2 regions of the Paenibacillus sp. FSL R10-2788 genome follow, and region 1 is predicted to be linked to the other one. Evidence: riboswitches for the same ligand, from Rfam matches in the RefSeq annotation. Region 1 holds a riboswitch; the other holds the start of a gene.
What was found. Region 1 has a riboswitch for cyclic di-GMP ahead of NSQ50_RS10195 (DUF6612 family protein). Riboswitches for the same ligand answer to the same signal wherever they lie in the genome.
Positions count from the first base shown of each region.

Region 2: linked by a shared signal. The riboswitch ahead of NSQ50_RS30150 (NPCBM/NEW2 domain-containing protein) and the one ahead of NSQ50_RS10195 (DUF6612 family protein) in region 1 are both predicted to bind cyclic di-GMP.

Region 1 covers NZ_JBBOQA010000001.1:2,344,991-2,360,619, reverse strand. Annotated here, with positions in the region: gene NSQ50_RS10245 (extracellular solute-binding protein) at 1-518, opposite strand, end outside; gene NSQ50_RS10240 (hypothetical protein) at 588-722, opposite strand; gene NSQ50_RS10235 (SGNH/GDSL hydrolase family protein) at 739-1,803, opposite strand; gene NSQ50_RS10230 (extracellular solute-binding protein) at 2,026-3,387, opposite strand; gene NSQ50_RS10225 (Crp/Fnr family transcriptional regulator) at 3,603-4,313, opposite strand; gene rd (rubredoxin) at 4,361-4,543, opposite strand; gene NSQ50_RS10215 (NAD(P)/FAD-dependent oxidoreductase) at 4,572-5,786, opposite strand; gene NSQ50_RS10210 (FprA family A-type flavoprotein) at 5,803-7,041, opposite strand; gene NSQ50_RS10205 (CapA family protein) at 7,312-8,328, shown strand; gene NSQ50_RS10200 (NADH-dependent flavin oxidoreductase) at 8,406-9,569, opposite strand; gene NSQ50_RS10195 (DUF6612 family protein) at 9,682-10,530, opposite strand; cyclic di-GMP riboswitch class I at 10,648-10,739, opposite strand; gene NSQ50_RS10190 (RNA polymerase sigma factor) at 10,943-11,461, shown strand; gene NSQ50_RS10185 (DUF4179 domain-containing protein) at 11,445-13,058, shown strand; gene NSQ50_RS10180 (Cof-type HAD-IIB family hydrolase) at 13,184-13,984, opposite strand; gene NSQ50_RS10175 (pseudouridine synthase) at 14,246-15,010, opposite strand; gene NSQ50_RS10170 (RsmB/NOP family class I SAM-dependent RNA methyltransferase) at 15,013-15,629, opposite strand, start outside.
Region 2 covers NZ_JBBOQA010000001.1:6,790,509-6,806,137, reverse strand. Annotated here, with positions in the region: gene NSQ50_RS30215 (sensor histidine kinase) at 1-545, opposite strand, end outside; gene NSQ50_RS30210 (response regulator transcription factor) at 545-1,222, opposite strand; gene NSQ50_RS30205 (polyphosphate polymerase domain-containing protein) at 1,483-2,226, shown strand; gene NSQ50_RS30200 (DUF4956 domain-containing protein) at 2,219-2,899, shown strand; gene NSQ50_RS30195 (carbohydrate-binding domain-containing protein) at 2,923-4,992, shown strand; gene NSQ50_RS30190 (TetR/AcrR family transcriptional regulator) at 5,061-5,627, opposite strand; gene NSQ50_RS30185 (SDR family oxidoreductase) at 5,897-6,658, shown strand; gene NSQ50_RS30180 (alpha/beta fold hydrolase) at 7,086-7,880, shown strand; gene NSQ50_RS30175 (sensor domain-containing diguanylate cyclase) at 7,919-8,908, shown strand; gene NSQ50_RS30170 (leucine-rich repeat domain-containing protein) at 8,924-9,775, opposite strand; gene NSQ50_RS30165 (Crp/Fnr family transcriptional regulator) at 9,911-10,594, shown strand; gene NSQ50_RS30160 (EAL domain-containing protein) at 10,650-11,633, shown strand; gene NSQ50_RS30155 (hypothetical protein) at 11,744-12,316, shown strand; cyclic di-GMP riboswitch class I at 12,474-12,560, shown strand; gene NSQ50_RS30150 (NPCBM/NEW2 domain-containing protein) at 12,819-15,629, shown strand, end outside.

The DNA.
Region 1 (15,629 bases):
GGGACAATTTGATCCCCTTGTTTCATAAAGAAATTGGCAAAGGTATCGTAAGATCCGAAGAACATATCCGAATATACAAAGTCCTCCCGGCCCATATAAGGATTCTCCACACCCATCTTCTTAAAAGCACGCATGACATTCAGGAAGTCATCGACTGTTTTAGGCTCTGGCAGCCCTGTTTGTTCCAAAAGATCCGCACGAATCCAAGTTGCCCGGCGTGACGGATTGGACAGCCATTCCGGAATCGCGTAGATATTACCTTTCGCATCGGTCTCCTTGTCCCATGCCTCCTTCGGAACTTTCTTGAGAAGATCTTGCCCATACTGCTCAAGCAATTCATTAAGTGGCATGAATACTCCAGCCTCCACGGAACCTGCCAACTGAGGGTTCGTCAGCCCAGAGCTTGCTTGCACGACATCCGGAATGTCGTTGATCGCGAACATTTGGATCATTTGGGAATCAAAATTTTTCTGCTGCATCAAACGGATGTTAAGATCTGTATTTGTAAGTTCCTCCAGCTTTTTGACCCATTTGTCATCATTGATATTCGGATGATTGTCTGCATACGAAATGTTTCCGCTCCGGAACTATATGGAGATAGCAGTGGTTTTTTCTGGACTCTCCCCCGCTTGCTCTTCTCCCCCCTTATTAGAAGAGGAACATCCATTCATAGAGGCGGCTAATAATGAAACTCCCACCATGGTAAGCATCCAACGCTTCATTTCCATCAACTCCCTATTACAAAATTTGGGACACGGCACTAGAATGACTAGAAGTTCGGAGGGGCTCGATCATGGGCCGCAACAGTTTTGCTAAATGCTCGCTCATTAGCGTGTGTCCATAATCGGAAGGATGAATCAGATCGGAGGTCAGCGAGGTAAGATCGCGCATGACTGATGCGCCATCCAGCAGATGTAGTTGTGGATGTTTATTGCTCTCACAGTAACGAAGCAGCACTTCGTTAAAAATCCCCTCTTGGACATGAAGAAGATGGCCTGCATCAAGAAAATACGTTGCACGATTCGGATAAATCGTAGTAACAAACACAGGTTTGTCAGGATGATTTTCGATAACCCGGTCCAGCATGTAAGACACTCTACGCTTGAATTCCTCGGGAGACACTACAGCACGCATATTGACACCAAGTTCCAGAAACAGAAAATCCCAATCCTCACGTTCAGCCAGATGATCGGCAACTACGTCCTCGCAATAACAAGATCCGCTAAGCGCAAGATTTAGCACATCCACACCAAGTCTGCGCGCTGTCTGCTGTAAGTAACCATTGAAATGATGCGTGGATCCCGCGCTCTGGCTGATGGAAGATCCATAGGCGAGCATCGTAAGCTTCGGTACCTCATCCGGTCTAGGCGCACGTACTTCACAACCAAAAGCATCCACATCGTAGTAAACAGCTCCGAAACGATCAAAATGCAAACGCCATACGTTAGAGGAAAATCCAGACTGATTCAGCCGCTTACTTGATACCTCTGTAAAACGTTCCGGCTCCTCCAAGTGCAGAGTGGTTACCGTACCCGCCTGCAGAAAATGCTGAGAATGAAAAAAATCCCCTCTGCATACCACAACGCGGCCGTTATTATCATTCGATCCGACAGTGACCCTAACATGCTTGGATTCGGTGACAAACCGCAATTCACAGCCGTTCGATTGTATAGCTTTGGTTCTTCCTTTCTCTGACAAGCCATTGCGCACATGCTGCGGAAAACGCTGGAGATGCAATCCAGATTGATAGGGTTTATGAACCAGCTCCGAAACATTGTGAAAATAAACGCCTTCCTTTTCCATCTTTGCAGCTACACCACCTTAATAAAATCGAGTTCGCGTTAACTCATATCTGACTTCTATTGCATCATATAATAACAACAAAAGCATAGTCAACAAGTTTTTATGTTTATTATGAGTCATATATGAGTCAACTCTTGTGCAACAAACAAATACTTCAACATAACAAAAAGCACAGATTCAGAATTGAACCTGTGCCGGGATTTTCACATAAACTTTCAGTCCTCAAGAGTGCTGAGTCTCCTGATTTACCGCATTCAATATTTCCTCAAGCCTGCGGCATAACTCGTCGTTGTCCAGTAGACCTGAAACAAACATCATGATATCACGTTGAATCTCTTTCAACTGGAGGTTGCTCAAACCCAGCTCTGTAACCAGACGATAGGTAGGGAAGATCTCACGATAAAGCTGAAAACGGGCCGGACGATAACCCACTTCCTCACCTTCCCAATCCATCACCAAACGGTTGGCTGCAATATTCAGCGTCTTGCGCCTAATGATCAGTTGTGCCTCATGTGAGGTGAGAAAATCAACGAGCAGCATGGATGCATCCTTATTCTGTGATTTGCTGTTAACCGCCAGTCCATTTATAATCAGCAGCGTATCAGCATTTTGCAGCCGCGGCAATGGAGCAATATCGAATGCCAAATCGGATTGACGCAATTGATTCAAGAAGTAATAGGTCGTCATAATCATGGACACTTTGCCTTGCAAGAACAAGGCTTCCGCATCCGCATCGCTCTCGGACAATACGGCTGGAAATACATCCTTCATGCCTATCAGCTTACGAATGGTTCCTAAACTGTCGAGTAGCTTTGAGCCACTGAACCGGAATTTGCCTTCGTCATCCTGTTCTGCCGCAAACGTCGTACCGCTCTGAAGCAGGAACAACGGCCACCGGTTACGAGAAGGCAAATAAAAATAAAAACCATACCAGTCATGACCTTCAGCTACCTTTCGACCATTAGCGAACAAATCGTCCCAGGTCCAGCTACTGTCTGGTGGTGATACGCCGGCTTCCTTAAAGTGCTGTTTATTATAACAAAGCACGACTGGAGAATAAATGAAGGGGCGAACGCGATTACGGTCACCATACCTGAACGGGTCGGAAAGAAAACGATACGTGTCCGGCTGTTCCTCCATCGGCTCCAGCAGCTCCGTACAGCCTTGCTCCAAAAAATCCTGATAATTGTTATTATTCATCAGTACGACATCCATGATTTCCGACTGCAAATATTCCTTCAAAGATGTCGAGTAGTTTCCTGAAGACAACTCGAGCGGCTGAACGTCGATATGCGGATAGCGTTTGCCGAACTCATTCAGTAGCTCTTGCATCTCTACAAGCTTGGGGATGGTGTTCACATATCCGAACTTGATCGTCGTTCTGCCTTCCTCTACGGGGGGAATTACCCGATTGCCAACACGCGGAATTTTCTCAATTAAGCCTTCATCCACCAGCACCTTGAGCCCGTTGCGCACAGAAGCGTTACTAAGTCCGAAGCGCACCTCTAAGTCGCTTTCTGAAGGAAGATAACTGCCGATCGCTATACTTCCCGAATGAATTTCATGTCGCAAGGTTTGAATCATTTCCTCTAGCCTAATCCTGAAAAATTTTCTGCTATTCCTTTTCTGCATTGGGTTTCCTCGCCATCTTCCGATTAATCGAGCCCATAGGGACAAGTTTATATAGTATTCATCATACTGAAATCCTTTGGGAACGACAAGTATCGGAGTCTGGCCCCATATAGCGTATGTTCTGCACCCACGGTGTCATACAGAGCGGTCAATACACCGTAATCCTCTTAATACCCCATATAACTCTCCAAACCGGCTGGATCTATAATGAGCATTTGCTTGTTTCCGATTAGCTCAATAAGACCTGAATCTTCAAACCTTGAGAATTTTCTGCTAATAGTTTCGCGGGTGACCCCAACATAACTGGCCAGCTCTTCACGAGACAACGGAAGGTCAATATGAATATGAGTGCCACGCTGCTTACCATATTTGTCGCTGAGTTCCATGATCATATAAGCAATTCGTATTTCGGGATCTTTGGTCGCCAGGCTTTGCGCCAGATTTTCCGTATGGGCTAGTCTTTTGGTCACACTCTTCAGTAGTCTGAGCGAAATATCCGGATTATCCCTCATCAGCTGCTCCATATCCGTTCGGGTCAGCATGCAAATGTTAGTGTCTTTCAGAGCATAAGCACTGAAGTTACTCAGCTCATCGCTGTTAAAAATGCTCAGTTCCCCGAAAAAGTCTCCATTCGTCAAGATGTGCAAAATTTGTTCCTTGCCCTCAGGAGTTGTTTTGGATAATTTAACATGCCCTCGCTGAATAATGTACAGCGTATCTGACGGCGCCCCTTCCAGAATTAAAGGTTGACCTTTAGTAAACTTACGATGCTTGATCATAGCGCTGATCCGGGAGAGATCGTCATCGCTTAACGCAGCAAAAATAGGCACCTTGCGGGTACAAGGTTCAGCAGCGTATTGGCAAGAATACTCCTTCATAACTGTCCCCCCTGTTGTTCATTTTTTTGTACAACTCCTACTTTCCTTTAGGATACAGAAGTTTTTTTATCTTCAACCGGCGCAAAATGACTGGTATCTTCACCGCATACCGGACAGAGCCAATCTTCAGGCAAGTCTTCAAATGCAGTGCCTGCAACAACATCCTCATCGGGATCGCCTAATGCCGGATCATAGATATAACCACAGGGTAGACAAATGTATTTTTTCATCTTTATCATCTCCTAAAAAGTTAATAGTTTAGTTCAACCTGGTTTGTACTGCAGCCATAATCTCCTCGATGCTACTCCCGTTAACATCGATCCCCTCAAGGGAGATGCCATACTCTACAGCAGTTTTATACCCCAGAGAAGCAGCTGCACCTTGCCAGGATATCGCACCGATCATTGTGTTATCTTTCACATAGATACGCGTATACGCCCCATTGTCATCTCCGCTTACCGCCGTATCGCAACACTGTTCATCCACGTTGCCTATCGAAAATAAAGAGATACCAAAGGCGGTAAACAAGGTAACCGGAACAGCTCTACGATACGCCGTCAGATTGGCGACCATATTACTGCCGGCAATCCTGCCCTGCTCAATCGCTCCGCCCCACAGTCCTTCCACATGCCCGTTAATTTCAGCCACATCTCCGGCTGCATACACATGCGGATCATTTGTTTGCATTTGTTCATTTACGATAATGCCCTGCCGGACTTGAATATTCGAGCCACTTACCAGTTTCGTATTCGGTACAATACCAATAGAGTAGACTACATGGTCACAGGAAAAATGAGATTGGTCGTGCAGCGTAATTCCGGTAACATACTCAGTTCCTGTTATAGACGCTACATCAGCTCGAAGAATAACCTTCACACCTGCTTGTTCAAGGTTCTCTTTAAGAAGCTGTGAGGATTTCTCATCAAGCTGTCTGCCCATCAACCGGTGAAAAGCTTCGATCACCGTTACCTGATATCCAGCTTCATGCAGCGCCCAAGCGGTTTCGATTCCCTGCACTCCCCCACCGATTACGGCTACATGGCTGCCATCCTGCAGGTTTTCTTTCAATCTGTCCGCGTCGTTCATATCCCGGAGGGTATGAACATTGTTCAGGGCGAAGCCCTCAAGGGAGAGTGCACGATTCTTCGCTCCCATACACAATAAAAGCTTATGATAAGAAACACTCTGCCCATCTTCTGTCACAACTATTTGCCGGTCCGGGTGGACAGAACGGATTCGGGTCGAGGTTTTTACGGAGATACGGTTATCGCGGTACCATTTTTCCTTTTTAATCAGCACCTTCTCACTGTGCAGGTCGGTAAACAGCCCTTTGGTCAGCTTAATCCGGTTATAGGGCAGTAGACTTTCCTCCCCGAGGATCGAAATTTCCGATTCTGCGTCTTGATCACGGATGGCTTTGGCGGCATGGACGGCGGCTACTCCTCCGCCAACAATAACGTAATGTTTTGTCATCCTATGTTCCTCCTCCCTAAAATGAACTCAGCAGCAAATCCGAAACAAATTCAGCCGCATTTTTAATTTTTTGAACTTTCTCAGGCTCTTTCGGGGAAAATCTGATTCGTACAGGGAACTCTACATGTGTCATCCCCGTGGTTTTAATAACCTCAGATGTGCTTTGCACCGTCATGTTTGTTCCATTCAGATAATCCTGAATGACTTCAATGGCTTCACCACTCCAGCCGTAGGAGCCAAAGGCTGCAGCAAGTTTACCTTCCAGATTCATATTGTGCAATTCTTTCAGAATGTTCTCCAGGTTCCCAATCATGTCCGCGTATTTAGTGGAGCTGCCAATAAAGACCGCGTCCGCTGACGTTATGCTGTTCAGAATATCAGTGGCACTACTTTTATCTGCATCCCAGACCTCTGTCTCTATATTATTTTCCTGCAAGCAATCCTGTATGATTTTGGCCATCTTCTTGGTACTGTTTTTGATGGTGGTATATACGATGGTTGCCTTTTTTCCTTGCGTTGTTTCACGGCTCAATGTGGCGTACATCCCGATATATTTACGTATGTCCTTCCGGATCACAAATCCATGGGAAGGAGCGATCATCCGGATCTCAAGATCCTTAACAGCCTCTAACAGGGTTCTTACATATCTTCTGTGAGGATGAATAATTGCTGCGTAATAGCCCTCGAAATCTTCCGTAATATCAAACCCGGCTTCATCGCTGAATAGATTCTCCACCGCAACATGCGTGCTGAAAATATCACAAGGAAATAAGATTTGATCTTCGATACAATAGGTGATCATCGTTTCTGCGGTATGGAGATACGGTGTTTCTTTAAACAGCAGCGTTTTCCCGCCAATATCCAGCTTATCTCCGTCTTTAACCACCAGGAAGTTCCGGCTATGAAGCTTGTACATTTCCTGCAATTCGGGAACAGCAATCTCGGTGCATACGATCGTGGCATTTGCAGCCTTGGCAGCGAGAGCGGCCAGTCCACCAGAGTGATCAGGCTCTGTATGATTAATTACAATGTAATGAATATCTAGAAGATCAATCATTTCACCCAGGCACTCGGCATATTCACGTCCGAATTCCATATCTACGGTATCAATGACAGTTGGCTTACCTGTTTTTAATAAATAAGAATTATAGGTAGTTCCTTTTGCCAGAATCAGGCGGTGAAATGGAACCTGGCGGTTATCGATTTTGCCTATCCAGTAAGTATCCTCGGCGATTTTTTTGAATTGTGTACTCATTTCTATAACCTCCAATGTTTGATTGATAATGTTTATCAACAACCTTATTTTATTATGGTTGCCAAACAAAAAAGAGGATTTGAATCAAATTATAAAAGTTTGAAAAAAAATGAATACCTTAAATTTAGACGATCTAAATAAAGTGATTATGCGTTGAGTCACATTTTAAATAAAAAGCCATACAAATGTTTGCACTTCGCCTTAAAGAAAGAATAACCCCTAACAACTTTATGCCATATCCTAATGAAAATAATAAAAAGGTGGATATCCATGACTGAAATACAAATAGCTGCTGTGGGAGATCTAATGGTCAAACGTTATATTATTTCGGATGCTAAACAGCCTGACGGAACCTATTCGTTCAGCCCCCTGTTTGCAAAAGTAGCTCCTTATCTAAAACAGGCTGATTTGACAATTGGCAATCTCGAAACTACCTTTGCTGGAAGTGGCCCCGAATGCCGGAAAAGCCCACGTTCAGGCGGTCCGATATTCAAATGTCCAGACGAACTGGCCCCTGCACTTAAGCAAGCCGGATTCGACGTATTAGTAACGGCCAACAATCATTGCATGGATTATGGTGCCCCGGGTCTGGTTCGGACGTTACGAGTTCTAGACCGTAATGGAATCGACCACACGGGAACAGCTAAATCATTAGAAGAATCCAAGAGAACTCTTATTAAAAACGTCAAAGGAATTACGATCGGCATCCTCTCCTACACAGCAGGAACCAACCGAATTCCTGTACCAGTGAGTAAGCCATGGCTGGTTAACCGGATATCTACGCCCAAAATCATTCGGGAGATTCGAGATTTAAAAAAGAAAGTCGATCTAGTCTTGCTTTATCTGCATTTCGGAAGCGAATACCGTTACACTCCAAACAAGAGGCAAAAAGAGCTGGTCAATCTCTTCTTTAAAAATGGCGCCGACATCATACTGGGGTCTCACCCACATGTTCTACAACCGTTAGCGCTTCGTGGAAAAAAACAATTCGTTATTTACTCATTGGGGAATTTTGTTTCGACTAAACTAATGAATATTCCTTATACACAAAGCGGTATCATTCTTACGCTTAAAATAAAGAAGGATGAAAAAGGACACACGAGTATAACTAACGTAGGTTACATTCCGACTTGTGTAGATCGAAGAATAAAAAGCGGCAGGAAAATTACAGAGATCATCCCCATCCGCGACGCATTAAAGAGAAGCGACACCGACATAAAAACAGAACGGCGAAATCTCATGAATCGAATGTTGAAACATACGACAACAATCTTAAAGAGGGAATAGAGTCGTTACAGAAAAATAACGTTCCGCGGAATTACCGCGGAACGTTATAGATATAGCGCTCAAAACTGTGTTTGGGTTTAGCGTAAACGATCAGGCATCATTAATTTAAGGAATTCTAGAATACCATTCTCTACTACGAGTTCTTCTCTATCTTGATCAGCAAGTACTCTTCTGATGATATCTTCTTTACCCTCCAGCACTTTACTTGTCCAATGAGGATCAATGATAAGAGAACGTCCTACTGCTACTAATTCAGCATTTGTCAACGTGTCCTCTGCGTCCTGTTTGGTACGGATATCTCCGACCCCAATTAAAGGTACACGGCCATTGATTTTCTCATGTACATATTGCAGGATTGATTTTTCTTTAAAATCTTCTGATGCAGATACTTTCTTAAAATCCCCTAATGAAATATGCAGATAATCTAGCTTTTTATCAGCTAATTTATCAATAAGATAAAAGGTATCGGTGATTTTAATTCCAGGCTCTTCATATTCTTCTGGAGAAAAACGATAGCCGACAATAAAATCCTTAACCTTTGAATTGTCAACGACAGCAATAACTGCATCCACTAATTGGTTAATGAAATTAAATCTTTTCTCTAAGCTTCCGCCCCATTGATCATCACGACGGTTGGAGTGTGGAGAGAAGAACTGTTGGACTAAATATGTGTTTGCTCCATGAATTTCTACCCCGTCAAATCCAGCTTGAATAGCACGTTGAGTCGCTTTTTTAAAATCCTCAATTACACCGAAAATTTCATCTTCTGTTAATGCTCTTGGAATTTCTGCATTCGGACGTTCGGCAGCAATGGCGCTGGAGGAAACTGGTTGTACGCCACGTAGTATTTTTGAATCTGTCATTCTTCCTGCATGGAATAGTTGTAAAATAGCTTTTGTTCCATTTCGTTTAATAGTAGATGCTAATCGGCTAAGGCTAGGAATAAATTGATCGGAGGAAACACTAAGTTCACCTTCCCATCCTTTTCCACCCTCTTGTACATTTGCTGCCGCAGTGATGACCGCACCTACTTCGCCCGTTCTTAGTGAATAGTATTTCAATTCATCTTGTGTTACTACACCGTCATAAAAGCTCATTCGCGTGGTCATTGGAGCCATAACCACTCGGTTTTTTAATGTCAGTCCTCTGCGAAAAGTTAATGTTGTGTCTAGTGCTATCATCTTTTTCCCAACTTTCATTAAATTATATTTAAACAAAATATTATATACATGCGCATACATATAAATTACAGCAATGATTTATTCTTGTCAACTAATAAACAACTACTGTTGAATACAGCAAAAAGCACTGTTCAGCGGAACAGCGCTTTTTGCTCGATATGAATCGTCCTTATTATTCTAGTTCGGCCGGTTTTACAATGGCTGTACCTTTATTATTCTTGGAGTATTTAGCTTCAATTTTCGTGGTGTATGTATCTTTTGCTCCATCACTTACCAGCACATAACTCAGATCGACTGTCAGCTTTTCCGTTTGCCAGGTCTTAGTATTGACGAATAATTTCCACGTTACGCTTTTGGGTTGAACTGTCTCACCATCCCAGAGGTTCTCCTGGTCATAGAGTTTGATTATCCCCTTAGCTGCTGTCGGATCGGTTACCGTGAATTGTAAGACCGTTTGTGCGCCAGCCGTGCTGACTTTCATGGATTTTTTATAACTTTTGACCGAATCAAGCATGGAAACAGGATCGTATTGGCCTTTAGAGTAAAAGGCATCCCATTCCGTTTTCTCCAGTCCAAGCCAATACTGTGCATCAGGATCGATCGGCTCCCCGTCATCGTCGTAACCTTCATCTTCAGATTCATCGATCAGTTCACTTCCGTCTACAAGATAGTAAAACTCCTTGTCATTGGCATATAGACTGTACGATGTTTCTAAAAGACTACTAGCGACAGTGCCTGCTGCGGCAAAATTCGGCAGACGGTTGATATCCAGCTTCAGAGTGTTGGTGTTGCTGATACGCACCCCGCCGCTTTGAATATCCTGTTTTTTGGTCACATCCAGATGGAAATTCTTTATTGCTTTGGAGGCTGCCGTTACTTTGCTGATCATCTGATCCGCGGTTACTACTGTTGAGGTAGCTGCAGACACTACTCCTGGATTAGACATCCATCCGATCGTTCCGGACAGCAATAAAGCACCTACTGCCAAACTAGTACCTATTGTTTTGAAAAAACTGTTCATGTACTTCCCCTTTCGGCCCCTTGCGATAATGTAACGCCGTATAGGTCGAAATAATAAAAGAGCTCAAAATAGACTACATATTCTTAGAGCTATCCTTTATGCTTCATAAGACATCCCTATGGCGGCCTGGCGATCATTTCCTTCTGTCGAAAGGCTTTAGACCCATGGCTTTGTGTCATCATCTTTCGATGATTTTACCTTTAACGCGGACATTCAATTAGTTTTAATAGATTAGGGACGCATGTCCCACCGCTAATTTTATCATGGTTATAATTACCTGTAAACGACTTATCTTCCATTCGAATTCGCTATGATACTCAGAAGAAATACTACAATCAAAATGAAAAATGAACGATTACATACGCTTATAAGTCTTATTAATGAGAACAGCAGAGACAGGGGGTGCAGCAAAATGAGTGACCGGGAAATTTTCGAGCTCTATAAAGAACAAGTATATTATTTTTGTTACTACTTAATGAAAAATCAGGCAGATGCGGAGGATATTTCCCAAGAGGTATTTGTAAAAGTTATCTTAGCGGATAAGTCGAAGGTAAGAAACTTGAAAGCTTGGATTTTACGAATTGCTTCGAATGAGTGCAGCAGTGTGATCAAAAGGCGTAAGACGGGGTGGATGAAAGAAGTACGTAATTATTTACTATCCAGGTCTGAGGAATCAAACCCTGTAGAAAAACGTTTGGATCGACAGGAAACTAAAAAAGAATTACAAGGGTTATACAGTCAGCTTCCTGACAAAATCAGAATGGTAGTAGTCCTTCGTTTTATAAACGAATTGACTGTACCCGAGATTTCTAAAGTTATGAGCATACCCGAAGGAACTGTAAAATCCAGACTGAACAAGGGACTTAAAATACTAAATAGAATGGGTGGAACCCAACTAAAGGAGCTGAATAGTAATGAGTCTCTATATTGAAAAAGATAAACATATTCCCCGACCGGATTATGATTTGATGTGGACTGCCATAGAACAAGAAGCTTATACACGTCAAAGAAATCTGCATGCCTCCCAGAATACTCCTAGGTCTAATAAAAAGCTTATTCCTATCAGTATTGTCTTCTCTTGCCTCTTACTTGTAACCATTCCTGTATTCGCTAGTATGACGATTAATTGGGATAAAATTGGTGGTCGAAGTGTGAGCAATGCATTAAATAACGGCATCGGTCAACAGTATAATCTTCAAACTTCCATTTCAGGAGTAACAATGAATTTGAACGGTGTTGTAACTGATGGAGAAAAAATGAAAATGCTGTTATCACTTGATACTAAATCTGATCTATCCAAATATACTGGATTTGCTACAGAGGAAAACATCATGACTAGTGAATCCGGTGCCAAGGCAAAGGTATACGGTTATTTAGAATACGATCCTGAAAGCCAGAAACTCATTGGAGTATATGAGACACCTGATACATTAAAGGATGATAAAAAGGACTACAGGTTTGAAGCACGGAATCTCATTTTTTACAGTGATCGGAATATTCCCTTACAATCTAATCATCAAGCAGGGGATACTATCAATACTGGAGTTAAGCAATATCCAAGCATTCAAATCGAATCCGTTCGACATGTTTCCAATCAAACCATTATCCGTTACAAAGTCGCTGCATCACCATCTGACTTAGGACGGGGTAACCCACATTTGGTAGTTAGTACTGGTGGTCAAGAGAATGAAGCAATTCCAACCATCATGCCTAACGAAGGATCGGATTTATTTATTGAACAGGTCTTTAATATAACTGAATCAGATTGGAAGGAAGCTAGTCTTCATTTTAGTTACATTGAAGAAGCGAAACGATTTTCAGGTACGTGGAAGTTCGATTTTAACGCAGATGGAAAAAAAGCAAGTGAGGCGATTTACACTAAGAAACTGTATAACAGTCCTGAATTTCAAGAAAAGACCGGTATGACCTTAGATCAGCTAGTGGTTACCCCTTTGGATATCCAAATTCTAATAGATGAAAATGATTCGCTTAAAAAAGGAATTGTCCACTATAATACCGCTCAGTTGGTTATAGGTGATCAAACAATCACTGGGGGTTGGAATTTGAAGGGAGATCATTCCGAAAGCTACCAGCATTTATTTCAATTCGAATCTCCGGAATGGTATAACGACTGGTCCGATGTTCCAATGAAACTTATATTAAAGGATGCTGTCATTGAGAAACGTGATACTACTAAGAATTGGATCACTATAAACAAACCTAAAGAAGAAAAGCAGTTCACTTCACTTGATGTCGATGGGTTAAAAATTGAATTCACTTACTATACTGAGGGGGGAAATTTGATTGTGGAATCAACATCCAAATCTTCTGGCTTCAAAAGCGTTAACCAAACTACGTTACGGATTAATGGCAAAGAAGTTGTGCCTGAAATTACACCTAAGGGCATGATATCTACAGGAACTAATATTGATAGCTACAAAGATATCCCTTTCGACGAAAAAATCGAACTGAACCCTGGTATCTATAAATATAGCGATCCTAGCCGGAACGAGGAAATTAAACTTTAATACAGGAAGTTAATCTAGGGGCGGATTATTTTTAATAGAATCAATTCTGTTTATGTATCTCTTTTATTTCCTTCACAACAAAAAAAGCATAGAACGGACTCAAGTCCGCTTTATGCTTTCCATTATTAAGATAAACAATATTTAACCAGCGCATCTCGCACACCATGCTCGTTGTTAGACCCCGTTACAGCATTCGCTGCCGCTTTGACCTCAACCGGAGAATTATCCATCGCAACGCCCATACCCGCGTATGTAAGCATAGAAATATCATTAAAATAATTACCGATCGAAAGAACTTCCTCTTGCGGAATTCCCAGCTTCACAGCCAGATTCTTTAAGGCGTTGCCCTTGGAGGCTTCCGGATGCATCAAATCAACGAAAAATTCACCACTGCGCAAAATATTGTACTCATGGGTCCAAGTACGCCATTCACGTTCAGCTTCGTCAAGGATTTCTGGTTGTGTAAATACAGTAAACTTAACAACCGGTTCACGGAAATCTTCCCATGCTGGCAGTGTAGCCGGCACGATACGGAAGTGTTCATACATATAATTGGCTTCTTTGGTCAGGTTTTCTACATTATCTACATACATATCAAAAGCCGTATTCACATCATAATGAATATCATGCTTTCTACAATAATCAATATAAGGGTCAAGACCACGAGCATCCATACCGTATTGATGCAGCACTTCCCGATCTTTCACACGAACCGTTGCAGCTCCGTTATGACCCAGCACATAACCAGACAACCCCATTTCCTCCATAAAAGGAATCGAGTTCTGCGGACTGCGGCCGGTACATAACACGATTTGCCCGCCAAGACGCGTAACCTCAGCAATGGCTTCTTTATTCTCAGTGCTCAAGTGGTGATCATCATTCAACAGTGTACCATCCACATCTAGTGCAATCAGTTTGTATCTCATACTCCCACCATCCTTGTCTTTCTTTTTCTATATATATTGAACCTGGCTATTTGAGTTAAGTTTCAGTCGCAACTGCGGTGAATATTTGGGCTTCCAGCCGCTGTTGTTTCCAGATTTCTTGATTTATACCGTTTAATAGTGGTTGAAATCCGGAAACAAAGGCGGTCGCTATCGCTCTTACAGTTCCAAATTTCCCCTCCGTCACTCCATTCCCTTATCCCAAGTTTCCAAATTCAATTTATATACCATTTTTTCTATATATTATTGTTCTGGTGCTTCTGTACTTAAGAGTGCCAGTTCCTCTAGCGTAAGTTCCCGGCTAGCTCCCAGTGGCAGACTTTCGTCCAGCCTCAATTCTCCCATAGATACTCGTTTCAGAAAAGTGACTTTTTTGCCGACAGCTTGGAACATTCGCTTCACCTGGTGAAACTTTCCTTCTGTGATGATCAGCGAAATATGTGAGATTACTTTACTGCCACGTTCTCTTCCCAATATAGTTAGCTGTGCAGGTAAAGTAACATATCCATCTTCCAGCTCGACACCTGCCGCAAAAGCCGCTACATCGTCTGCATCTACGTCTCCCTCAACTGTAGCTTCATAAGTCTTAGGGACATGCTTGCGTGGCGATAGTAGTTCGTGGGCAAGCTGTCCATCATTGGTGAGCAGAAGCAGCCCTACTGTGTCCTTATCTAACCTTCCTACAGGAAAAGGTTCAAACTGTACATATTCCTGCTTTAAAAGATCCAGAACAGTCCGATCCCGCTTGTCCTCTGTTGCCGACAGAACTCCCGGTGGCTTATTCATCATAAGATAAATAAATTCACGATAGGTAACAAGCTCGCCGCCAACCACAATTTCATCGTGATAAGGGTCTACATGAAATCCACTATCCTTGACGACTGCACCATTCACGGTAATTAAACCTTGCTTGGCTTGTTTACGAATATCGCTGCGTGATCCTACCCCCATATGGGACAATACTTTATCTAAACGCTGCTTTTTTGCAGTTTTCCCTGATAGGCTCATTCTTACATCCACCTCCAGCCTGCGGGATATTCATTCTTGAGCACACCGTCCTGCCACTTCCCCCAGCCTGCACTATAACCATCTATGCAGACCAGTACGTATCCTTTTTGGGTAGTTCCTATTTTAATAGAGAGACGTTCTTGACTAATCAACAATGTCTCTCCTTTAAGATAGGAAATAGCTTCATTACTCGTACTGGAAAGTGAGACACTTCGGCAGCTCTCTTCAGGGTGTAACGCGGTAGCCATTGGATGTCCTGGGATAAATCTGCCGTTACGGACATGTCCTACATACCATCCTGGACGAATCGCCTTTAATCCATTTAATCTTTCCTTAGGTAGTGGGGAGATGTACAGATGATCACCGAAGAAAATCGGATACCCTTTTGGCTCCCAGCCAAGCTGATCTTTTATAAAATCTCCATATGCAGCCAATGCTTGCTCTTCTCCTGAACCTTGACGGCCACGTTCAGCGCCAGCAGCAGATTTATTAGAGAACTTACCTTCTTTCCCTCGTCTGGCTTCTGGTTTGTTTGAGGATTTAACATGAGCAGTGCCTTTTTTATTCGTATTCCGTGTAACTGCGCTCAACTTAACTTCGGCTTGATCACGTTCCTCCG
Region 2 (15,629 bases), 4.4 Mb from region 1:
AAGATAATCAGCATCACCGAACCAACTACAGAGAAGGTATAGATTAAATTGGTGAGGATTTTTTGCTCTGCAGTGATGTCCAGAAATACAAGCATCGCCCCATCACTCGTATGCTGGATGTTGAAGATCCATTTGCTGCTATCCAAGGTGAACCTTCCGGTATCTTTACCGGCACTTAGCGCTTCTTGCAGAGCCGTATTATAAAATTCATCGTCCATAGTAAATTTGGAATCTTTCCCTATGAGGTTCGACGCTGTATCTATCTTCAGCATAAATGAGACTGACCGTTCAGGAGGTGGAGTCCCGTTATCCATACGTTTATTATCAGCATGGGGTAACTGGGAACTTCCCTTAGTTGAGCCCATTCGTCCTGTATCACCACCGGGAGACTTGTAGTTTTCCATGATTCTGTGAAGATCCATCTGAATATTGTTTTGGACATCTTGGTACGTAATTACATAAATCGAGATGAAGGCCACCAGCATGATCACCGAGATAGTGACTAAGTTAACAATAAGAAACCGATTTCTGAGCTTCGTGAACATTAGGTCGTCACCTCTAATACATACCCTACGTTTCTGATCGTACTAATACGTACGGTCGAATTTAAGAAGGTCAGTTTTTTTCTCAAAAAAGAAATATACACCTCTACATTATTGTGCTCAGCATCAGAATCGAAGCCCCACAGCTTCTCAATAATTTGTTCTTTGGAGGTTACGGCTTGTTTCCTCAAGATAAGAAGCTCCAATAGTTCACATTCCTTTAGATTGAGCTTGATCTCTTTGCCACCCACGGTAAGCTTCAGATTGGATGTATTCAGTTCAATATCCCCGAACTTTAAAGCATCATCCGGTATCACCTCGCCTTTACGTCTTAGTACAGCCCTTATTCTTGCCAATAAGATCTCTGAGGAAAAAGGTTTGGCGATATAATCGTCAGCCCCATAGTCCAGCCCAGTGACCATATCTGTAATCTCACCCTTTGCAGTAAGCAGGATAACGGGAGTGGGTATCCCCTTTTTTCGCAGCATCTTGAGGACGCTAACCCCATCCATCTCAGGCAGCATAATGTCGAGCAGCAGCAAATCATAGATTCCACTCAGTGCATAATCCAGACCCGACCTGCCGTCATGGACTGCATCCACCGAATAATTATGTTTTTTTAATATTTGAGTTAAGGCTTCAGCGAGATGAAGCTCGTCTTCTACTATTAATATTCTCATGGTTTTGCCATCCCCTACATAGAACCAGTATTTGTTATTGAGGTCATTATATCAGTATTACCTTTATTGAACCTTAATGAAGAGAGACAACAGCGGCCGGAAGTCCAACATACACCGCAGTTACGATGTACACCTGTGTTAAGGGAATGTAAAAGATAATCAATAATTTGTAAAACCATTTAAGATTCATTAAAGGTTTGGGATCTAAGATACATTCATAAGCACACGAGACAACGATAAACAGAAAGGATTGATCACATATGGCGATTGAGGTATTCAACCGTTATGAGAACAAATATTTGTTGGACAACGAAGCCTACTATAAATTTTATAACCAATTGCTTGAATACATGGAACTGGACGATTTCAACAAGCAACATGAGTTTTACTCCATAACCAACTTATATTATGACACGGAGCACAACACCCTGATTCGTAACAGTCTTGCGAAGCCCAAGTACAAAGAGAAGCTTCGTTTAAGAGCTTACGGTGTTCCAAATCAAGATACGAAGGTGTATCTGGAAATCAAGAAGAAGGTATTTGGTCTTGTTAATAAAAGAAGAACGTCGCTTAAATTAAACGAGGCTTATGATTTTGTCGCCACCGGTATGGAACCGGAATTCAAGGATTACATGAATAAACAGGTGATTGAAGAGATCAAATATTTTCTGACACGCTATGATTTGCAGCCCAAGGTGTATCTGTCTTATGACCGAAAAGCGTTGTTCTGTAAAAACAATCGCGATCTAAGAATTACATTCGATACAAATATTCGCAGCCGCCGGTACGATCTGAAGATGGAGCAGGGTGTTCATGGCGAACCCTTGCTGGAGCCGGGGCAGTGGCTTATGGAAGTAAAGGCTGAGAACACGATTCCGGTCTGGCTGGCCAGAATGCTCTCAGAGCATCAAATGTACCGTACAAGCTTCTCTAAGTACGGCAACGAATATAAAAAAATGCTGAAGAACAGTAAAACAGAACGGGAGAGTGCCCTCTATGCTTGATTCATTATTTACCGTAGCAACTAGTACAGAGTTAACGTTTACCAACGCACTGCTAACTATTTTTATAGCTATTGTTCTTGGCGGAATCATTAGCTACACCTATATGAAGACGAATGCCAGCGGCTATTCGCAAAGCTTCACACTGACGATGGTACTGCTGCCCGTAATTGTGGCAATCATCATTTTGCTTATCGGCAGTAATGTTGCCAGAGCTTTCAGTCTTGCCGGGGCGTTCTCCATCATTCGCTTTAGAAGTGCGCCGGGCGATCCGAAGGATATCACATTTGTTTTGTTCACCATGGCTTCTGGACTTGCCTGCGGAGTGGGTTCCTTTGGATATGCAGTTTTGTTCACCCTTATCCTATGTGCCCTTATGTTTATCCTTAACCGGACTAACTTTGGCGTAAGAACAACGTCGCAAAAAACATTAAAGGTAACCATCCCGGAGAGTCTGGGATATGAGGAAGCCTTCGCTGAAGTATTCAATAAATATAATGTTGGGTACGAGCTTAAAAAGATTAGAACAACTGAGCTTGGCAGTTTATATGAGCTGGTCTACGCTGTAACGCTGGGTGAGGCTGTGAACCAGAAGGAATTTTTGGATGCGATTCGTACCCGGAACGGTAATTTAGACCTCTCGCTGACCATGACTCCAACTGTTAATGACTATTAAGATAACGAAAGGATGGATGAAAAATGGATAAATATATAACCGGAAGTAAAGTAGGAATCTTGCTATTGTGTGCATTACTTATGTCGGCTTGCAGCACCAATTCCACAACAACACAGTCTGAAGCGGCGGGTACAGCAGCAGCCTCGGGAACAACGATAACTCAGAACGGGGCTGCCACGGGAGTACAACTGGCAAGCGCCAAATTGTCCGATCTGGTGACGTTCGATGAAGAGGATTCTAATACAACTTGGACGGCTGACCAATCGACGGAAATTGCTTTGGCTGGAACAAGTGCGCTTGTTGACGGCACCGGGGCCGAGTCTAAGGATGGCTCAGTGACAATTACTGCAGCAGGAACTTATGTGCTGTCTGGTAAGCTGAGTGATGGACAGATTGTAGTTAATAATCAGGATGAAGGTAGTGTGCACTTGGTACTGAACGGTGTGAACATCACGAACAGCGATAGTGCTGCAATTGATATTAAAGAAGCGGGCAAAGTAATCATTACCTTGGAAGACGGGACGGAGAACTCCGTATCTGATGGAGCAACTTACGTGTATGCCGATGAAACTACAGATGAACCAAGTGCGGCTATCTTCAGTAAAGCGGATTTAACGATTAATGGTACCGGGAAGCTGTCTGTTTCCGCTAACTATAATGACGGAATTACGAGCAAGGACGATCTGAAAATTATGGGTGGCACTATTGAAATTAAGGCTGCCGATGACGGGATTGTAGGTAAAGATCTTGTCGCTGTACAAGACGGAAATATCAGCATAACGGCAGAAGGCGATGGTATGAAATCAACCAACGATACTGAGACGGACAAAGGCTTCATAGCAATAGCAGCAGGAACATTTGATATTACGGCTGGTAATGATGGAATTCAAGCTGAGACTTCACTTGTAATAGATGGCGGAACATACACCTTAGTTACGGGTGGGGGCAACGAGAAGGGTGAAGTGAAAACAGGTGATCAAGGGCAAGGTATGGGCATGAGAGGTGGCCGAGGTCAGGGAACAGGGGATCAAGCACCAGGAACAACAGGAACCTCAATACCTGAAACAAAACCAGAGACGATGCCAGAAACAAAACCGGAGGTACCAACAACGGAAGCACCAACAACGACAACAACGGCAACAACTACAGAATCGGAAACACCAAGTACTAAAGGATTGAAGGCTGGAGGAGATATTAGCTTAAACAACGGAACCTTTACCATCGATTCTGCTGATGATGCAGTGCACAGCAACAGTAACATTGCTATAGCTGATGGAGAATTCAACATCAAAACTGGCGACGATGGAATCCATGCGGATGCCTTGGTGGCGATATCTGGTGGCAAAATTGATATTACGAAGAGCTACGAAGGGATTGAAGGAGCAAACATCGAGATTTCCGGTGGCGAGGCTCATGTGGTTGCTTCTGATGATGGAGTGAATGTAGCAGGAGGTAACGATGAGGCGACTGTAGGCGGCGGCCCTCAGGAGCAGGATCAATTCAGCGATTCTGCTAGCAATATGCTAACGATTAGTGGAGGAACACTAACGGTGGATGCTTCAGGTGACGGGCTGGATTCGAACGGCTCCATCACAATGTCGGGTGGCACGGTTATTGTCAATGGACCTACCAATAGCGGTAACGGTGCACTTGATTTCGACGGTAGCTTTGAACAGAGTGGAGGAATTTTGGTGGCTGCGGGAAGTTCGGGCATGGCACAAGCACCGTCTGACACCTCTAGCCAACATGCAGTGAGCATGACTTTCCCTCAGACCCAGGAGGCTGGAACCTTGGTTCATCTAGAGGACAGCGAAGGCAACACAATCCTGACCTTTGCTCCTTCGAAGAGCTATCAAACGGTGGTGATTAGTTCACCGGATCTGAAGGACGGAGGTTCTTACACCCTCTACTCGGGAGGTACCTCGACTGGTAGTGAAGCGAACGGACTGTATACGGATGGTGAATACACAGGAGGAACAAAAGTAGTAGCGTTCGAAATTACCAGCAGCGTAACTTGGCTAAATGAATCAGGAGTAACAACCGCAAACACTAATCAAGGTCCAGGTGGCGGTGGTGGAAACAGAAGACCTTAGTTTATAAATTGCATATCAAAAGCCACTCCAGCATTATTTTGGAGTGGCTTTTGATAGTTTGAGGTAAATCAGTCGCCGTTAACAGGGATGGAATTCTGTTTAATCGGTTGATTTGAAGTATTGATGATCACATTATGTGAATTAAAAGACAGAATCTCAATCAGCTGCTCTGCCATATGGTTAGCTGTATATTTAAATCCGCCTTTTACCCATTCTATGATTAATCCAAATAGAGCATAGGCGGTATAACTGGAAAACAATTCGATATTAACATTGGTATTAGTGTTATTAACTGCGACTAAGTCCCGCTTGGTGAGCTCCTTTAAGAGGTCGCAAATCCTATTTTGGAACCCTGGCAGAACATTGGAATTTATAATGATGGTATAAAAATTAGAGTAAGAGACCACATGTTCAAAAATCTTGATGCTCGAGGTGGTCAGCTCACTAACTATAAATTTATCGGTATGAAGATAGGGTTCTTTATAAGCCTTAATTAAATCCTCCAACACATCATCAATTAGCTCATTCAGAAGTTCTTCTTTGGTTTGATAATGTTTATAGAAGGTTCCGCGGTTTAAATCGGCAAGGGTAACGATATCGGTTATCGTAATGGTGCGGAAATTCTTTTTTTCCATGATTAATATCAATGCGTTTTTAAGCTCTTTACGCGATTTGCTAGTTCTCCGATTATTTTTAAGCAACAGAAGACCACCTAACTGTCTATTTTCTAATCCTATTTGAACAGAATCCTGCATTATATATATTTATGAACATTTGGTGTCCCATTTGTATATTGATAGTTAAATTTTAGAGGATTAAACTTGAGTAGTATAAATTTTAAGCGTTAAAGAGATTTTATATATTGATATTTACATTATAGATAAACGTAAAGGAGACTTCCAACATGAAACTTCAAGACAGAGTTGCAGTGGTTACCGGGGCGGCATCAGGTATGGGGAAATCTATCGCAGAGTTGTACGCTAAAGAAGGGGCGAAAGTGATTGTAGCCGATCTTAATCTCGAAGGTGCAGAACAAGTAGCTGCAGGGATCAACAGTAATGGTGGAGTAGCTAAGGCACTGAAAGTAAATGTTGCCCTAGTTGAAGATATCGATAGCATGATTGATACCGCAGTAAAAGAATACGGAACACTAGATATTCTTGTTAATAACGCCGGTATTATGGATGGGTTTGAGCCAGTTGGCGACATTAGCGACGAGAAATGGGATCTTATCTTTGATATCAATACCAAAAGTGTAATGCGGTCCACTCGTAAAGCAATGCCTATTTTTCTGGAAAAAGGAAAAGGGGTTATCGTTAATACCGCTTCTACAGGTGGCGTAAGTGGTGCCCATGCGGGAGCAACTTATACTGCCTCTAAACATGCTGTAGTAGGCTTGACGAAAAATACAGCTTTTATGTATGCCAACAAAGGGATTCGTTGTAATGCTATCGCACCGGGAGCTACTGCCACAAACATCAGTGCTTCAATGAAAAATATAAATGAATTCGGCGTGAGCCGTACACAATTAACACAGGCTGTGATCCCTCGTGTAGGTACACCTGAAGAAATCGCACAAGTTGCGTTATTCCTGGCTTCGGATGATTCCAGTTTTGTGAACGGAGCTATCATCGCTGCTGATGCGGGTTGGACTTCTGCATTCTAAATGTTGGTTGTCTACCTCTGCCTCAACAATTTATCCACGGAGTCTTAGGGACCCAGATGACGTTATTCGCAAATTTTCAGTCTTTTGAGAAGGGATTCGGACTCCAGAGACGCTATTTCATATAAATCGGCCCATATTTGGTGTTTTCGCGCCAATAGCTGCAGTGGAGTCCGATAGCAATTCAAATATGGAATAATGGCGCATTTAAGGTCTGCTGGGTCCGCCAACCAATTTTTTCGGGCAAAATGTTATCGGATTAAACGAAGGAGTGCCCCAGCACGCTACCATTATGCCAAATGATGACCCAAACGGGATGTTACATAAAACTCCGCTAGAGATTAATCTAGCGGAGTTTTTTATACGCTTGATATTTCCAGGGGAACCCTGCAAAATAGAGAGAATGCTAACTATAGAGGAGTTATATGAAATGAACGATGTTATGGTGCGGAATCATGTAAAAGTCATTGGAGCAGGAGAAAAAACTATCCTTTTTGCGCATGGATTTGGGTGTGATCAAAGCATGTGGCAGTTTATTACGCCATCATTTGAGAAAAAGTATCGAATCGTTCTATTTGATTATGTAGGCTCAGGCCATTCAGATTTAAGCGCATATACATCGGATAAATATCATACTCTCCATGGTTATGTACAGGATGTACTAGATGTCATCGAAACATTTGAACTCAAGGATATTATTTTTATAGGCCATTCTATTAGCTCTATGATCGGTTTGCTTGCTTCAATCGAGCGGCCGGATTATTTTGATAAAATGATTATGATCGGACCTTCCCCACGTTATTTAAATGAGGGAGATGCTTATTTCGGGGGCTTTGAAAAAAGTGATATTACTGAGCTTCTGGATATGATGGAGATGAATTTCGCGGGCTGGGCTAGCTTTATGGCTCCACTTGCGATGAATAACCCTGACCCAATGTTGACTAAACAGCTGGAACGAAGTTTTATTTCGGCCGACCCTATTATCGCTAGAGAATTTGCGGAAGTTACATTTTTTTCGGATCATAGAGAAGATCTGCCTAAAGCGACAGTGCCTACACTCATATTGCAATGCTCGGATGATAGTATCGTTCCTATAGAAGTAGGAGAATATTTACATAGACACTTGAATAATAGTACGTTCCGGTTAATGGAGGCCAAGGGCCATTATCCGCATATTAGCCATCCACAGGAGACCATTACTTTGATTAATGAGTATCTTAGGTGAGATGGAGAAGATTATGGTGTTGAAAGGATATTTAGACAATGGATGACCGGTTAAAATATGCGCCGTGCGGATATGTTTCCATTACCCATGAAGGAATGATCCTCAATGTGAATCAAACCTTTTTGGATGGGATGGGATATCAGCAGGTTGATTTGGTAAATAAACATTTTGAATCTATCATGTCTACGGCGAACAAGCTTATTTTTCATTCATACTTCTATCCTTTTATCAATCTGAATGGACATGTAGAAGAGCTATTTATCAATTTGAAGGACAGCAAGGGACAAGCCGTCCCTTACTTGTTAAATGGTAGACGCCTCGAGTGTGAAGGTGTAGAGGTCATTGATTGTATTCTCGTACAGATGGGCAAACGTATTGATTATGAGCTAGAGTTACGATCTGCGAAGAAGCAAATAGAAGAGGCCTATTGGGAAAAAGATCAGGCACTGGCAAAGCTCAAACAAATCCACCTTGAAATCGAGCAAAAGCAAGCTGAATTGCTGGAGATGAATGCCGTTTTAGTAGAGCTATCTACTACAGACAAGCTTACTGGATTAAAGAATAGAAGGTTCCTGCAAGAAAAGCTGGAAGAGCAGATTGCAGCGTATCACCGTGATCAGGCGCCTTTTTCATTATGTATTTTAGATATTGATCACTTTAAAAATGTGAATGATACCTACGGTCATCAGATGGGTGATTATGTCCTGGAGAAATTGGCGAGTATCCTGAAATCCCAATCTCGTAAAGAAGATATCGTAGCTAGGTATGGTGGTGAGGAGTTTATCCTTCTGCTGCCTAATATAGATTCATCGGATGCCAAGGCTATAGCGGACAATTTGCGGCAATTCATTGCCAGCTCCACTTGGGAGATTGGCAGGGTTACGGTAAGCGTCGGCATAGCTACTTTTGAAGCAACCGATACAGACATCACTCTTCTGGAAAAAGCTGACCATGCGCTTTACGCTTCGAAAGAACAGGGGAGAAATCGCGTTACGCATATTATGGATTTGAGTGAAAAGCTTCTTTAATCGGAGGCTTTTTTGTTATTTATAAACGATACATCCTCTTTGCTCTAATTGCTCTAATAATTCTGTTCTTCTTAAGCTGTGATTCCATCTTAAATCCAGTTTCTCTAATCGTCCAAGTTGTAGAATCGAATCCGGGATTTCTTGCAGATGATTATCTCTTAAATCAAGCTCAACAAGGCTGCTTAATTGACCTATTTCCTCAGGAAGCTGATTAAGTTTATTTTTTCTAAGGTTCAGTCTTCTTAACTTGCTTAAATTACCGATAGATGAAGGCAGCTTAGTGATTCGATTATCACTTAAATCAAGTATCCGAAGTTCTTCTATAGCACCCAAATGTTCTGGTAACATGACCAGTTGATTACCATAGAGATGGATCTCTCTTAGCCCTTTTATTTGTGTGATCGAATCAGGTAAACATTCTAGCTGATTATAATAAAGCCGCAATTCAATCAGACTGCTCATTTCGCCTATACGGGCAGGCAATTGCTTGAGATGATTATCTGTTACGTTCAGATACTTAAGTTTCTGGAGAATACAGAGCTGCTCCGGCAGCTGTTCGAACTGATTATTGCTTAGGTATAGAAAAGAATCCAACCCCTGCAATCCGCCAATGCTCTCCGGCAACACCTTCAGCCGATTATGGCCTAAATCCAGCATTCTTAGGTGAACTAAGCGACCGATGTTCTCGGATAACTGTTCGATTTCATTGCCCGCATAATTAAGTACCTCTAATTCGTCATGAAGGAAGAGCTGATCGGGAATCTCTTTAATATGATTGTTGTACATGCTCAGTTCTAGTAGCGGATTGCTCTCAAACACGACATCTGGCGTTTCAATAAGTCCTTTTCCGTCAAAATTATATTTCATGAATGGATCTCCTTTGTAATTTGTATTGGCATCAAGCCTATGTGACAACGTTACGATAGAATATAACAGGATGATGATTTATTATCAGTATGTTGGCATACAAAACTATGGAATCTGTTAGAAAGGAATAATGAGATGGAAGCTTCTTTTTGGACTGGCACTCGCTTTTTTCAAGGTTTACCCTCGGAGAAGATCGAGGCGGTCTCAGGATTATTCACTTATAAGGCATATTCTAAGGGGACCCTGGTGTTTGCAGAATCAGATCCGGGGGATTATGCCTACATTATCTATTCGGGGATTATAAGGGTGTACGCTACCACGAAAGGGAAAGAGCATACCGTAGATCTTTTTGGAAAAGGCGATTTCTTTGGCGATCTGGAAGTGATCCATCCCTCCAATATAAGAGTGCTGTCTGCGGTGGCTATGAATGATACTGTATTATTTGAGATTAAACATGAGCTTTTTAAGCAGATGCTTGCCGATTACCCGTTGATTAAGGAGCAATTGATGCTGCTGCAAATGGACCGTTTATTTTTATCGAATCGGTTATTACATGAAATGAAATTTCATGATGCGAGAGCGCGTGCGATATTTACGCTGAGAAGACTATACCAAAGATTTGGAGTAGAGGAGCAAGGCAAACAGAGGATTGATCTTCGATTGACCCATCAGCAGTTCGCGGATATGATCGGAACGTTAAGGGAGACGGCTACCCTTGTGCTTAAAGATCTGCAAGAGCAAAAGATTATTGAGATTCAACATCAGCAGATCACCGTGTTAGACGCGACATATTTACTGGAGTATACGGATTTCGATTGAGAAGAGCCGTTCCGGGATCTTTTTCAGAGAATCGATTATTAAAGGGGTTATGAATATGGCTTGTAATCATTGTGTAGTAAGAGAGCTGAATTTTCAAATCAAGCCTCATGGTGAGCTTAATCTTAGGGTTTTACCTAAGGTTATTCATCACTTGAGTAGAAGTAATACGATACATAAGGTAGAAGAAAATGTGATTACGATTAAGGAAGCTGAAGCGCGAGATCTTCTAGATTTCTGTAACGATCATATGGAGTCCGGGAAAATTGAATTTCGTATAGATGACCAAGCATGGAGACCTCTATCCGAGATGTCTACTGTAATGGATATGAAGTGGATTGATGAGGTTATCACTAAGGGTCTTGTTACTTGTTACTTCCAACCGATTGTGAACGTAAGGGAAGAGATTTTTGCATACGAGCTTTTATCGAGATTTAAAAAAGAAGATGGATCCCTTATCTATCCTAATGAGATCTTTGCGGCAGCACGGAATCGTGGGCGTTTATATGCTTTAGACCGGTTATGTAGAATGACTGCCGTAAAATATGCTGCGCCCTTAAATAAAAAAACGTTTATTAATTTTATCCCTACATCAATTTACGCTCCAGAGTTCTGCTTAAGATCAACGGTTGAATTGGCTAATCAATTAGGTGTCGATCCCTCTCTTTTTGTCTTTGAAGTTGTTGAAACGGAGAAAGTGGATGATCTCGCTCATTTGAAAGCTATTTTGACATATTACAAGGACCGGGGATTTGAATACGCTTTAGATGATGTTGGGGAAGGCTTCAGCACAATCGAGATGTTATTGGAGCTTAAACCTCATTACATGAAGTTAGATATGAAATATGTTCAAGGCGTGTCCAGTGATCCGAACAAACAGAAAATAGCTAAACAATTTTTAGAAAAGGCTTTAGAAATCCAATCTGTTCCTTTAGCAGAAGGTGTGGAGTTTAGAGAGGACTTTGAATGGCTTAAGCAGAGTGGTTATCAGTTGTTTCAGGGATATTTATTTGGAAAGCCTGATCCTATTCCCAAACAGTAATCCTAATGAGTATATATCGGTCCAGAGGATGAGATGAATTTCAGGTCAGAGTCTGAGTACAGCCAACCCCCGGGGTTGTATAATTTAGGTAATTTGAAAAGGGGGACGGGATGGATATGAAATGGCATCAATTTGTAACGCGCTGGGCGGATTCTAGGGGCTTTGATGGACGAGAAATTGATTATCAATGGCCTTCTCCCTCATTTCCGGTCATCAGTATTCGTAGTAATTTAGGGCGATACTCAGGTCAAAAGTATGGTCATGGAAGTAAACCCCGTGTAAAGACAGCTGTTGGTTTAATCGCTATTGGAGATGTAGCTGTCGGATTGATTTCCATAGGTGCGATAAGCGTGGGCGTACTTTCCTTAGGAGCAATATCACTGGGAATGTGGTTAGCGATTGGAGCAATAGCACTTAGCTGGCTTGGCTTCGCAGTGGGAGCGATTGCGATTGCAGGAGTGGCTGTAGGAGCGATCGCAATCGCGGAAAAAGCGTTGGGGGCCATCGCCATAGGGGATACGGCGTTTGGTGCGATAGCGATAGGCAGGATCGCTGGGGGTGCCATAGCTATCGGACAATGGGCATATGGTGTAATCGCAGTTGGCGAACATGGTTTCGGATTAATTCCCATCACGGGCGATGTGTGGAATTGGTTCCGGCGTTTGTTCGGATCGGGGAGTTAATTAGACCTCCAGTCCTAAAGGATCCCATTCTCTTCCGGGATAGTCGATAAATAATATCTATCACATGAGAAAAACTAATTGCAATTACCTATACTCATTTCATACCAATTAATCATGCGATCAGATCTAGGCTTATGTTACTCTTTGAATGTATTCGAAACTTCATAGGCAAACCTATGGAAATGTAGGGACGCAAAGCTATAGGGACTAAGGTTATCATAACTATTGTCAGCCAGCTGCCAAAGAGTGTGTAACGCTTTTTGTTAAAATATAAGAAAGTATAAGTTATACACCTATACTTAATATCTTATATTTCTCGCTTAAACGCTTACCGTCCTTATAAGGACGCCGAAGGCGTTTATGCTTGTTAAGGTTTAATAAAAATTAAGTCTTAATTTTTAGGCGACTTTATACGCAATCAAGCTACTCTTTTGGGGTAGTTTTTTTTGTGCCCATTTTTGGGCACTGGAGAGATTCATATGACATCTGGGGGTAAGAAGAGATGAAGAAAATGATTGCGATCGCTACATCGGCGGCCATGTTGGCCAGTTTTTCGAGTGAGGCAGGTTATGCTTTAGCAAGTGAGGCAAGCAAGGTAAATGTAACAAAAACAGTGGCGCAAAGTAAGGTTAACTTATTAAGCAACGCCTCGGTTATTCCGTTTGAGCTGTACGGCAAGGATGCTCTAAATGCCTATAATGAGGTTTTTAGAATGAATCCAGCAAATATTAAATCCATCACAAATAACGGTGGCAACTACTCAGGCTCGCCTATAGCTAAGGCTATGGATGGGGATATGAGCACGCATTGGGAGACTGGCAAACCGAATAGTTCAACGTTTACGAATGAGGTTGTGTTTGTTTTCAATGAGTCCACTGAATTAAATAGAATGGTATACGCGGCTAGGCAATCCGGTGCGAAAGGTAAAGGTTTTGCTCAAGAATTTGATATCTACGGCTCCACTACCGATGCGGGTGATTTTACGCTCGTGTCTTCTGGAGAATATACAGGCTCAACCGGTGATGTAGTGGAGATTCAGTTCGCACCTACGGCTTTTAAGAGACTTAAATTTGTCTTCAAAAAAGCGAACCAAGATTGGGCGAGTGCGGCTGAGTTTTCTTTTTATAAAGAGGATAGTGTCTCTGCTAAAATGAAAAAATTATTTACAGATGATACCTTGAGCCAAGTTAGTGCTGCCTTTAATACGACAGAGAAATTAACAGCTTTAGAGAATGAAGTGCAGGCACATCCACTGTATGCGCAGTTTAAAGAAGAGATAGAGAATGCAAAGATCCTTTTGAAGAACCATCAGGTAGAGGCAACGGCAGCCAAGGTTTCGAAGCTAAAAGGGTATGGAACAGCCTATGAAAATGCCTATAGCCAAGCTTATAGAATGCCGAATGCAAACGTATCAAAAGTAACGGTGAACGGTGGAAGCTACCCAGGTACGAAGCCTGAATATATGCTGGATGACCAGCCCACTACGCATTGGGAAACGAACAAAAACAATGATGCAAGCTTCACGAATGAAGTCGTGTTTGAACTAGCGCAAGCGGAAGTGCTGGACAGAGTGGCTTTTTTGGCTAGAGATAACCGCAAAGGATTCCCAGAGGCTTTTGAAATCTATGCATCAGAGACGAGTAAAGGAGAGACCTTCCAACTTGTATCTAGCGGAACCGCGATTAGTACCAATGACTTTCTGGAATTTAAATTCGAACCGACGAAGTTTAAAAGATTAAAATTTAAGTTCACAAAAGCTAATATCAACAGACCTTTTGCGGCTGAATTTAGATTTTATACAGAAGATAAAGTAAGCGAAGCTGTAAATGGTATTTTCACAGATGGAACGATGAGTGCGGTTGTGCCTGCTTATAATAGCGTCGAAGCAATCAACGAATTAGAAGAAGCGGCAAAAGTACATCCGCTCTATCCAATCCTGAAAGATTCTTTGGATTTAGCTAAGAGGCTAGTGAATGGTGAAGTTGAAACCGAAGGCACCATCATTGAGGCGGAACAACGTGGAGATATGAAAAAGCATGCGCAGGAAAACCTGAGAATTGGTTTTGGTACGAACAACCAGCCTACAGGTCTCGTTGCAATGCCTGGAGATACGATCAACGTTTATGTGGATGCAGCTTCTAACGATAAGCTACCTTCTTTAGTCTTTTCTCAACAAGAGGCCGCTTGGAATGTTTGGGCTAGAGGTGTGCAATTGCGTCCAGGTAAGAACATTATAACCGTTCCTGAATTTGCTATGAATAGTTATTATGCACATGAAGTGACTAAGGGCGGCACCGTTTATATCGTAAATCCCTATACAGCAGAGGAACAAGGGAAAGCGCCATTGATCCGCTTCGAAGGTTTAGAAAAGATTCCTTTTATGACCAAGACCACGGATCCAGAACAATTCAAAACCTTCTTAATCACATACAAACAAAGACTAGACGAAGATAAAGCGGCTCATCCAAATGTTCAAGATCGTAAACTCATAGATGTGGTAGAACTGGCCAGCGATCATGTTATTTTCACAGGAACGGCGACGGAGGCGTACAACAAATATATTACGCAAGGAAATAACCCGCTGGACACCGTAACTGGGTATGACACCTGGATGAAGAGTATTTTTGCCTTCTATGGCCTGGATGGCAGTAGCGAGATTCATGATGCCAAGCTAATTCGTGAGAATATTCGCTTGATGCAGCCTTATGGTGCGATGTATGCAGCGGGAGATCATACAGGGATCCAACTTGGAACAGTAGGAACCATGTTAGGTGATTTTAACAAAGCTTATCCGGGCTGGGGACTGAATCACGAAATCGGGCATCGCTTGGCTATGGGTGAACGGGAATATGGCGAAGTAACTAATAATATGGTGTCTATGTTTATGTCTGTCGCGGCGAATTCGATAGATAATCGTATACCGTATGAATCAGATATCTATAAATATGTCCTCGAAGAAAACAAAGTGGTTATGAATCAGCAGGGCTTATTTGCACAACTCGGAGCCTATTGGCAGCTGGAGCTGGCACATCCGGGATACTGGACAGAGCTGACCAAGCTATATCGGGAGCGGAAGGTCATCCTTACCAACGGTGACAATTCTAAGCAGCAGTATTTGGTGGAGTTCTCCTCCGAAGTACTGGGATTAGATTTAAGCAGCTATTTTGCCAGACATGGCTTCACTGTGAATCCTGAGACAAAAGCGAAAGTAGCCAAGTATCCGGCACCGCAAAAGTTATGGTATTTAAATAACTCGGTGATTAATTATGAGGGAACTGGAATAGCGGATAAAAATCTGGCCATTAAGGTTAAT